Regions from separate parts of the Blautia caccae genome, predicted to be linked through region 1. Evidence: riboswitches for the same ligand, from Rfam matches in the RefSeq annotation. Region 1 holds a riboswitch; each other region holds the start of a gene.
The links. A riboswitch is a leader RNA that binds a small molecule or an ion and turns the genes downstream of it on or off. The one in region 1 is predicted to bind thiamine pyrophosphate.
Positions count from the first base shown of each region.

Region 2: linked by a shared signal. The riboswitch ahead of thiC (phosphomethylpyrimidine synthase ThiC) and the one ahead of WMO65_RS14400 (thiamine-binding protein) in region 1 are both predicted to bind thiamine pyrophosphate.
Region 3: linked by a shared signal. The riboswitch ahead of thiM (hydroxyethylthiazole kinase) and the one ahead of WMO65_RS14400 (thiamine-binding protein) in region 1 are both predicted to bind thiamine pyrophosphate.

Region 1 covers NZ_JBBMFP010000012.1:63,054-66,310, reverse strand. The annotation lists gene WMO65_RS14405 (ABC transporter substrate-binding protein) at 1-1,117, shown strand, start outside; TPP riboswitch at 1,156-1,268, shown strand; gene WMO65_RS14400 (thiamine-binding protein) at 1,391-1,687, shown strand; gene WMO65_RS14395 (ABC transporter permease) at 1,656-2,420, shown strand; gene WMO65_RS14390 (ABC transporter substrate-binding protein) at 2,446-3,257, shown strand, end outside.
Region 2 covers NZ_JBBMFP010000008.1:209,104-212,360, reverse strand. The annotation lists gene thiF (sulfur carrier protein ThiS adenylyltransferase ThiF) at 1-310, opposite strand, end outside; gene thiS (sulfur carrier protein ThiS) at 312-509, opposite strand; gene thiC (phosphomethylpyrimidine synthase ThiC) at 580-1,887, opposite strand; TPP riboswitch at 1,981-2,089, opposite strand; gene WMO65_RS11085 (glycoside hydrolase family 31 protein) at 2,161-3,257, opposite strand, start outside.
Region 3 covers NZ_JBBMFP010000009.1:134,256-137,512, forward strand. The annotation lists gene WMO65_RS11895 (HAD family hydrolase) at 1-366, opposite strand, end outside; gene thiE (thiamine phosphate synthase) at 363-1,022, opposite strand; gene thiM (hydroxyethylthiazole kinase) at 1,009-1,833, opposite strand; TPP riboswitch at 1,900-2,007, opposite strand; gene WMO65_RS11910 (ATP-binding cassette domain-containing protein) at 2,063-3,257, opposite strand, start outside.

The sequences.
Region 1 (3,257 bases):
CAATCCAAAAACAAAGGGCAATATTATCCTGTACAGTGATTTCGCGGATTTCTATGCAGAGGAAGGGCTTTCTTACCGGGAACTTCTGCTGAAGCGCATGGAAAGCGGACAGGCGGATGACCTGTATATCATACCGGCGGAGGATGTGCTGGAGTTTGACCAGAAAGGTTTTATCTATGATTTATCCGGTCTTGACTGTATCAGCAGCCTTTCTGAGGATGCCCTCCGGCAGAGTACATATAAGGGGAAGGTGTTTTCTGTCCCTCTGTCCTATACCGGTTTTGGCCTGATCTGGAATGTGGATATGCTCCATCAGTATCAGCTGGAGATTCCGGAGACACTGGACGAGTTCTGGAACGTCTGTGATGTATTAAAGCAGAACGGCATCCTTCCCTACGGGGCCAATAAGGATTTTGGACTGAGTGTTCCTGCCATGTGTGCGGGACTGGGGCCGCTGTATCAGAATCCTGAGAGTGAGGCGCTTACTGCCGCTCTTGCAAAGGGGGAAACGCCTGTCAGTACCTATATGCGGGACGGCTTTGCTTTTCTGCAGACCATGATCGACAGGGAATATCTGGATGTGGAACGCTCCTTGGAGACACTGCCGGGCAGTGACGAGGAGGCCGCCTTTTTCGCTGAGGGAAAATGCGCGTTTATCAGTTCTCTCTGCCGCGCGGCAGCGTTTGCCAGGGACTACCCGTTTGCAGCCGAGATGACCGCGCTGCCGGTGCTGAAGGAAGGTCCCGTCTGTGTTGTGGGTGCGGACCAGAGGCTGGCTGTCAATCCCAATACAGAGCATCTTGGCGAGGCGCTTGCCATCCTGGAAAACCTGTGTACCACAGATACGCTCAATGCATTTGCAGGGGAGCTGGGGAAGGTATCCTCAGCACGCGGAAATGAGGCCACCACGCTGCCCCAGGCTGAGAAGTTTGTATCCTGTCTGGCATCCGGAGGCCAGATTCCCAATCAGGATTTCACGCTCCCGTTTAATACCTGGAATACCATCAAGGAACTCTGCGTAGAGCTCTGTGAGGGGGCGGACGTAGAGACCGTGTGCAGGGAGTATGATGAGAGACAGAAAGAGGAAATTGCGCTGTACGGCGATAAAGATATATGAGATTGACTTGACAATCAATTTACAATGAAGTAAACTTGAGAAGACAACAGGGGAGCTGGAGAGAAGTCCGGCTGAGAGTAAAACCGTAATCGTTTTTCACCCTTAACCTGATCCGGGTAATGCCGGCGTAGGGAGCATAAGAGAGGCACCATAGACCGGTGCGCATTTGTTCTGAAAAACAGCTCCTGTTCGGGTAAAACCTGTCGGGGGCTTTTTCTTTTGCACAGATTCCCCGGCAGAAAACGATGATAAATTTCTAAGGAGGAAAAGAAAATGAACGCAAGCGTAGCAATCCAGACACTGCCGGAGACAGCAAATGACGAGGAACTGATCCGTATAGTCGATGAGGTCATTGACTATATTAAGAGTACGGGGCTGAACTATTATGTAGGGCCTTTTGAGACAGCCATTGAGGGTGACTATGATGAACTTATGGATATTGTAAAAGAATGCCAGCACATCGCTGTCCGTGCAGGCGCACCTTCTGTTGCGGCCTATATTAAAGTGTCCTATAAGCCAGAAGGAGATGTGCTGACCATTGAGAAAAAAGTTACAAAGCACCACCAGTAAGCTATGGGCATCTGCAGCCCTGGCCGCCATTCTGGTCATCTGGCAGGCTGTCTCCATGGCAGGCCTGGTCCCGGGGTATATGCTGCCCTCGCCGGTACAGGTGGTGAGGGCGTTTATCAGTGAATTTCCCCTGCTCATGGAGAATTCTAGGGTGACGCTTTTGGAGGCGGCTGCAGGGCTTTTCTGCGGTGTGGTTTTCGGGTTTGTCATGGCAGTTCTTATGGACCGCTTTGACAAGCTTTACAAGGCGTTTTATCCGCTGATCGTTATTACACAGACCGTGCCTACCGTAGCCATCGCGCCTCTTTTGGTGCTGTGGTTCGGATATGAGATGCTGCCAAAGGTCATTCTGATCGTGATCGTGACCTTTTTCCCTATCACCATTGGGCTTTTGGAAGGATTCCGCTCCGCAGACAAGGATATGATGAACCTTTTACGAAGCATGGGGGCCGGCAGGCTTCAGATCTTCCGATATATCAAGATGCCGGGGGCCATGGGCCGGTTTTATGCAAGCCTGCGCATATCTGCCTCCTACTCCGTGGTGGGAGCGGTTATCTCTGAGTGGCTGGGCGGTTTTTCCGGCCTCGGTGTGTATATGACACGTGTGAAAAAGGCGTTTGCCTTTGACAAAATGTTTGCAGTTATTTTTCTCATATCCATTATCAGCCTTCTTCTCATGAAGCTGGTGGATATTCTGCAGAAAAAAAGCATGCCCTGGGAACGGGCAAAATAAGACAGAACAGAGAGGACAATGGAGGATGAAAAAGAAGATTCTGGCGGCTGTCCTGACAGCCTGTATGCTCACATCTGTGGCGGCGTGCGGCAGCAGCAGTGACGGCGGGAAGAAGGACAGCGGGTCCGAAGATTTGGAGAAGATCACTTTCGTGCTGGACTGGACCCCCAATACAAACCATACAGGTCTTTACGTGGCGAAAGAGAAGGGATATTTTGAGAAGGAGGGACTGGATGTAGAGATTGTACAGCCACCGGAGGACGGCGCGGACGCTCTTGTGGCATCGGGAAAAGCCCAGTTTGGTGTCTCTTTCCAGGACAGCATGGCACCGGGTGTGGCAGGTGACAACGCACTGCCAAATACAGCGGTAGCAGCCCTGATCCAGCACAATACATCCGGCATTATCTCCAGAAAAGGGGAGGGGATGGAGCGCCCCAAAGGTCTGGAAGGAAAGAAATACGCCACCTGGGATGCCCCCATTGAGAAAGCCATGATGCAGAATGTGGTGGAAAAAGACGGCGGGGATTTCTCTAAAGTGGAACTGATCCCAAGTACGGTCACAGACGAGGTCTCCGCGCTGAAATCAAAATCCGTGGATGCCATCTGGATTTTCTATGCGTGGGCAGGAGTTGCCACAGAGGTAGCAGATCTGGAGACGGATTACTTTGCCTTTAAGGATATCAATCCTGTATTTGATTACTATACACCGGTTGTGATAGCAAACAATGATTTTCTGGAAGAGAAGCCAGATACGGCAAAGGCTTTTCTCCAGGCTTTGAAGCAGGGTTATGAGGATGCCATTGCAGACCCGGACGAAGCAGCATCTATTCTTCTGGA
Region 2 (3,257 bases), on a different contig from region 1:
TGCGGACTGAGATGTAAGGGTTGATCTCTGAGATCTCTTCTTTCAGCGCTTCTGTTTTATACCTGCCTAAATGCTTCATCCTGTAAATCTGCCGGTTCAAATTGCTGGGCTCCACCCGGTCAAAATCGATCAGGTGAAGACTTCCGATGCCGGTACGCGCCAGCATTACAGCCACATGGGAGCCCAGACCGCCGAGGCCGGCAATGGCGGCACCGGCATTCCGGAGTTTCCGGTGTATGGGGAGGGTATGGCGTTCTATAAGAACTTCCTCGATTTCGTCTTTGGACAGGATCGTATGTCTTTCTTCCAAATCAGCCGCCTCCTACAAAGCTGACAATCTCATAGGTATCTCCATCCTGAACGATGGTGTCAGCGTAACGGTTTTTGGAAAGAATATCACCGTTTCTCTCCACAGCGATGCGCTGCAGGGAATAACCCCGTTCCACTAGGAGGGTTTCCACTGTACAGGGGGCAGTAAGCTGAATGGCATTTCCGTTGATTGTTATCATTTGATATACCTCTTTATGTATGTGCTGTGTGACTGCTTAACAGGTCTTCGTATTTGCAGTGCTGCTTTTATCATTCGTCATAGATGCTGACAATCTCACCTTCCAGGATACGGTTCATGTTCCTGACTGCGCAGAAATTACCGCACATGCTGCAGGTGTCCTCCTTTTCAGGCTTTGCCTCTGCCCGGTAGCGCCCGGCTTTTTCCGGGTCCAGACAGAGACGGAACATTTCTTCCCAGTCCAGTTTCTTGCGGGCTGTACTCATTTTATTGTCCCAGTCGGCAGCGCCTTTTACACCTTTAGCAATATCTGCGGCATGTGCTGCGATGCGGGAAGCGATAATACCTTCCTTTACGTCCTCCAGATTGGGCAGACGCAGGTGTTCCGCCGGGGTCACATAGCACAGGAAGGAAGCGCCGTAGGTGGCTGCAATGGCACCGCCGATGGCAGCGGTAATGTGGTCGTATCCAGGGGCAATGTCTGTCACCAGGGGACCCAGCACATAGAAGGGGGCACCCTGACAGAGTGTCTGCTGAATCTTCATATTGGCCTCAATCTGGTCAAGGGGCATGTGTCCGGGGCCTTCCACCATAACCTGTACATCCTTTTCCCAGGCGCGTTTTGTCAGCTCACCCAGAGTGATCAGCTCCTCGATCTGGGAAATATCAGAGGCATCCTGAATGCATCCGGGGCGGCAGGCGTCTCCAAGGCTCATGGTAATGTCGTATTCCCGGCAGATATCCAGAATCTCATCATAATGTTCGTAGAAGGGGTTTTCCTGGCCTGTCATTTCCATCCAGGCAAAGATAATGGAGCCCCCGCGGGAAACGATATTGGTCAGACGTTTGTTTCGTTTGAATTTTCCGGCAGTCTCTTTGTTGATGCCGCAGTGGATGGTCATGAAGTCCACCCCGTCCTCGGCGTGCATGCGGACAATGTCAAGCCACTGCCGGGAAGTGATCTCTTTCAGGGGTTTGTGATAGTAGACTACAGCGTCATAGATGGGGACGGTTCCGATGATGGCAGGGCATTCTTTTGTCAGGCGTCTGCGGAAGGTGCGGGTATCCCCGTAGGAGCTCAGATCCATAATAGATTCAGCACCCATTTTTACCGCGTTGTTGACTTTTTCAATTTCCATGTCCATGTCTTTGCAGTCCCTGGAAATGCCCAGATTTACATTGATCTTCGTTCTGAGCATGGAACCAATGGCGTTTGGCTCCAGAGAGGTGTGTTTTTTGTTGCAGGGAATGATGACCTGGCCTTTGGCCATGAGAGCCATGAGTTCTCTGACATCCATCTGTTCTTTTTTGGCTGCCGATTCCATCTCTTTTGTGATAATGCCTTTTCTGGCAGCGTCCATCTGTGTTGTGTACTGCATGTAAATCTCCTTTCTGTGTGACACGGAAATGCCCGGAAGGAGATAGAAGAGGTGAAAAAAATGCACCCCTGATGGGGTGCACCAAATATTACATAAACTTCTGGTTCGCTTCCTACGCCGGCATTATCCGTATCAGGTTCTCAGGGTCGAAATCCGTTCGTATTTCCTCTCAGCCGACGCGTCAGCTCCCCTTGCGTATTCAATTGTTTTCAGGTATTTTTCCTGCCATAATCATATAGCGGCTGGAGAAAATTGTCAACACTGAATTTTATATTATATATTTTTGATCAGATATTCCTGTCTGCCATCCCGCAGAAATACAGGAAGGGTATCCATGGAAGCTTCCGCTTCGATCCACTGTCCGCCTTCCAGAATTTCACCTGTATGGGCATTGGTCCAGGTGCTGCCCTCAGGCAGATAGACCTTCCGCCTGAAGGCGTGGGGTTCCACAATAGGAGCCGCCAGAATGTCCGGGCCGTACATGTACTGGGTATCCAGTTCCCAGGTGTTTAAATCCTCCGGGAATTCATAGAACATGGTACGCATAACCGGAGCGCCTGTCTCGTGTGCCTCAGCCATAAGGCTTCTGGTATAATCCCGCATCATTTCACGGATCTCAATGAATTTCTTCATGATCTGGTAATTTTCTTCCCCATAACTCCAAATCTCATTGTCTGCGCCGGTTCCCTCAGTCTCCTCTCCGTCTGCTTTGTAGAGCGGTGTGCGCGGGAGGCGGTTGCCGTGAAGGCGCATAACAGGGCAGAAGGCGCCGAACTGGAACCAGCGGATCAGCAGTTCCTGGAAGTCCTTGTCATAAATGTTGCCGCCGTGGAAGCCGCCGATATCTGTTGTCCACCAGGGGATTCCGGAGAGCCCCATCTGCAGGCCGGCCACGATCTGGTTGCGGAAATCCTGATAGGTGGAGTGGATATCGCCGGACCAGATCAGGGCACCGTACTGCTGGCTTCCTGCCCATGCACAGCGCACCAGGTTCAGAACGTCCTCCTGGCCGGCTGCTTTCTGGCCTTCATAGAAGCCGCGGGCGTATTCTCTGGGGTAAATGTTTCCCTGCTGCATGACGCTTCCGGCATAGTAACGGTAGTTTTCGTAATCATAGGTGGTATATTCCGGTTCCGCTTCATCCAGCCAGAAGAGTTTGATTCCGTTTTCCCTGTAATTCTTTCTGCATTTCTCCCAGACATATTCTCTGGCCTCAGGGTTGGTGGCATCATAGAATACATTGTTGCCCTGGAAATCCATCTGGACGTTCAGGCCGTGTTCTGTCTGGACGAGAAGACCCTTCTGGCGCATCTCCTTGAAGTTCTCACTGCGCCAGTCGATCTGGGGCCACACGGATACCATAAGTTCCA
Region 3 (3,257 bases), on a different contig from region 1:
TTTAAGAGCTGCCTCGATCAGAGGTCTGTCCGTAGATGTGGCAATGCACATTCTGACATTACGGCTCTTTAAATCCTCCAGTACCTGCAGAACGCCCGGTTTTATCCGAATCACTTTTTCATAACAGTCATATATCATCCTGTTGAATTCGTCAATGATCTCATCGCGTTCCAGGCGGATCCCGTAACTGCTGCGGAAATACTCTGCGGATTCCTCCATGGTCATGGTCTCCAGCTGCTCCTTCGTATCCTCCCCGGGTCTGATTCCTTTCCGCCTCAGATAGATTTCCCCTGCCCGGTCCCACAGCCCCATAGAGTCGAACAGCGTACCGTCCGCATCGAAGACAGCCCCTTTTATTTCTCTCATTTTTCTGTCATCTCCTTCGCCAGAGCCAGCAGCTCCTCACAGGCTTTTCTGATATCCGGCTGTCCGTAGATACCGGATATGACAGACACTCCGGCGGCACCGCTTCCGGCAAGCTGCATCAAATTCTCTTTCTTGATCCCTCCGATAGCCACAACGGGAATGGATACAGCCCGGCAGATTTCCTGCAGTGTTTCCCGGGATATCACATCTGCATCCTCTTTTGTAGAGGTAGAAAATACCGCGCCGACTCCCAGATAATCCGCGCCCATTTTTTCAGCCTGCAAAGCCTGCTCCACGGTTCTTGCAGAGACGCCTATGATCTTGTCAGGGCCCAGTTTTTCCCTGGCGCTTCCCGCCTCCATATCGCTTTGTCCCACATGTACCCCGTCCGCGTCCACAGCCAGCGCAATACCCACATTGTCATTGATAATAAAGGGCACGCGGTAGCTGGCCGCCAGCGCCTTCATGTCCTTTGCCTCGCGCAGGAACTCATCATCCGGCATATCCTTTTCCCTGAGCTGCAGAAGCGTGATACCTCCGTCCAGGGACGCCTTAACCTGTTCGTAAAGTGTCATTTCCCCCACCCAGGACCGGTCCGTAATGGCATACAAAAGCAGGGCACGCCTCACCAACTCTCTCTTCTCAACGCAATTCATATTTTGCTCCTCTCTCCAGCTCCCGGCCGGTCAGTTTATATACTTCATCGATCAGGTGATTCCTGCAGCCTGCGTTGCCGCTGTTCTCCTCTGCCATTTTCTCATATGCCTTCTCCCCGCACAGGCCCATGGTGATGACAGCAGCAGCCACGGCCTCCAGCTTTCTGTCAGGATTGGCAGCCAGATAGGCTGCGGTGAGGGAGCTTAACATACATCCGCAGCCAGTGATCTTTGCCATGACGGGATGCCCGTTTCTGATTATGTATGTGTTTTTTGTATCTGTCACAATATCCACTGCGCCGCTTATGGCGATCACAGCTCCTGTCCTTCCTGAAAAGTCTCTGGCCAGCGCTATGGTCTTTTCCAGATTCTCCTCTGTCACAGCATCCGCTGCGTCGGCATCCACACCTTTGGAGCTGCTTCTGCCTCCGGAAATGGTCTTGATCTCAGATATATTTCCCCGGATGGCAGTAAATGGAATCTCCCTGAGCAGCTCTTCTGCTGTCTCCCGGCGGTATGTGGATGCGCCGGCTCCCACAGGGTCAAGCACAATGGGGCGGCCAAAACCCGCAGCACTTTTTCCGGCCAGAAGCATGGCTTTTACAGAGCGCGGATGGAGAGTTCCCATATTGATATTTAAGCCGTCGCAGAGACGCCCCATTTCCTCTGCTTCCTCCTCCCCGTCCGACATCGTCGGGGAAGCGCCGCAGGCCAATGTAATATTGGCGCAGTCATTTGCAGTTACATAATTGGTGATGTTCTGAATCAGAGGCGATCTTTCTCTGACATTTTCCAGTATTTCTCCCAGCATTTCTGTTCTCCTCTCTGCATCCTGACAGGGCCGCCGAACACAAAAAGGGAGACGCCAACACGTCTCCCGGAATCGTCCTTCTCTCCCTACGCTGGCATTACCCATATCAGGTTAAAGGGTCGAAGTTGATTACTTCCTCTCAGCCTGCCGCTACAGACTCCCCTGATGAATTAACTGACTATAAGAATACCACACCTGCCTGTATCTGTCAAATACTCCCTGTCTATCCTCATTTCTTCTCCAGCCCTCTGTCTGTGAGTTCATAGATGGTATCGCACACCTCCTCCATATATTTCCTGTCATGGGAGATACTGATGACTGCCCCCTCAAAATCAGCCAGCAGTTTTCGGATGACCGGCCCGGAGAGCGGTGAAAAGTTTCTGGTCGGCTCATCCAGAAGGAGCACATTGCTGCCGTCCAGGCTCATTTTCAGAAAGAACAGCTTTGCCTTCTGTCCGCCGGAAAGCTGGGAGATGCAGTGGTCCATCTCATCCGCCGTGTATTTCATACTGCCCAGATAGGTGCGTATCCTGCTGATTTCTTCTTTGTCACCCGTCTTCTCAAGAAATTCCGGCGGCGTCCTGCTGCCGTCCATTTTTTCCTCATAGTTCTGCGGCATATAAGCGGCCCGGATATCGGTACGCCCCTCCATGGTTGCAGCAATTTTTTTAAGCAGTGTTGTCTTTCCCGTACCGTTTGCCCCGGTAATGCAGATTTTTTCCGGTCCTTTTACAGTCAGATGAATCTGTGTTGAGAGCAGCCTGTCTCCAACCGCGAGTCTGTCGAGAGAATACTCCAGCACTGTCTTACCGTTTGGAATGGAGGTGCCCTTTTGAAAACGGATAAAAATAGCATCCTCTGTCTCGGGTATCTCCGTCCTGTCCTCCGCCTCCCTCTGATACCGGCGTTCCATGGCTTTTACCGCATGCATTTTCTTTTTCAAAAGCTTGCCTCCGTGAGGATTCTGCCGGCTGATATTTCTCTGGTCACTCTCCACTTTCTGCTGGATCCTGCGGAACCGTTCCTCCTGTTTTTCAGCTTCCTCCCGCTCTTTTCTTGCGATGCGTTCCTGATTGGTGAGCCCTCTTGCCCTGTTTTCCATATACGTTTTGTAGTCCATCTTTGCCACCGTGTACCTGGGCTTTGTCTTTCTGTTGATCTGCTCCAGATGAATGATGACATTGGCTGTGCGCTCGATCAATGTCTCATCATGGGAGATATAGAGGATGGGAATATGACTGCTGTTCATAAACTGTTCCATCCACTCCAAAGTCCTGATATCAATGTCATTGGACGGCTCATCCAGCAGAAGGATATGGGGATTTCCCATGAGGATTCCCGCCATCTGCAGCTTGATTTTCTCTCCGCCGGAGAGCTCTCCCATCTTCTGCTGGGAATAGTAAATATCCGCCGGTATTCCAAGC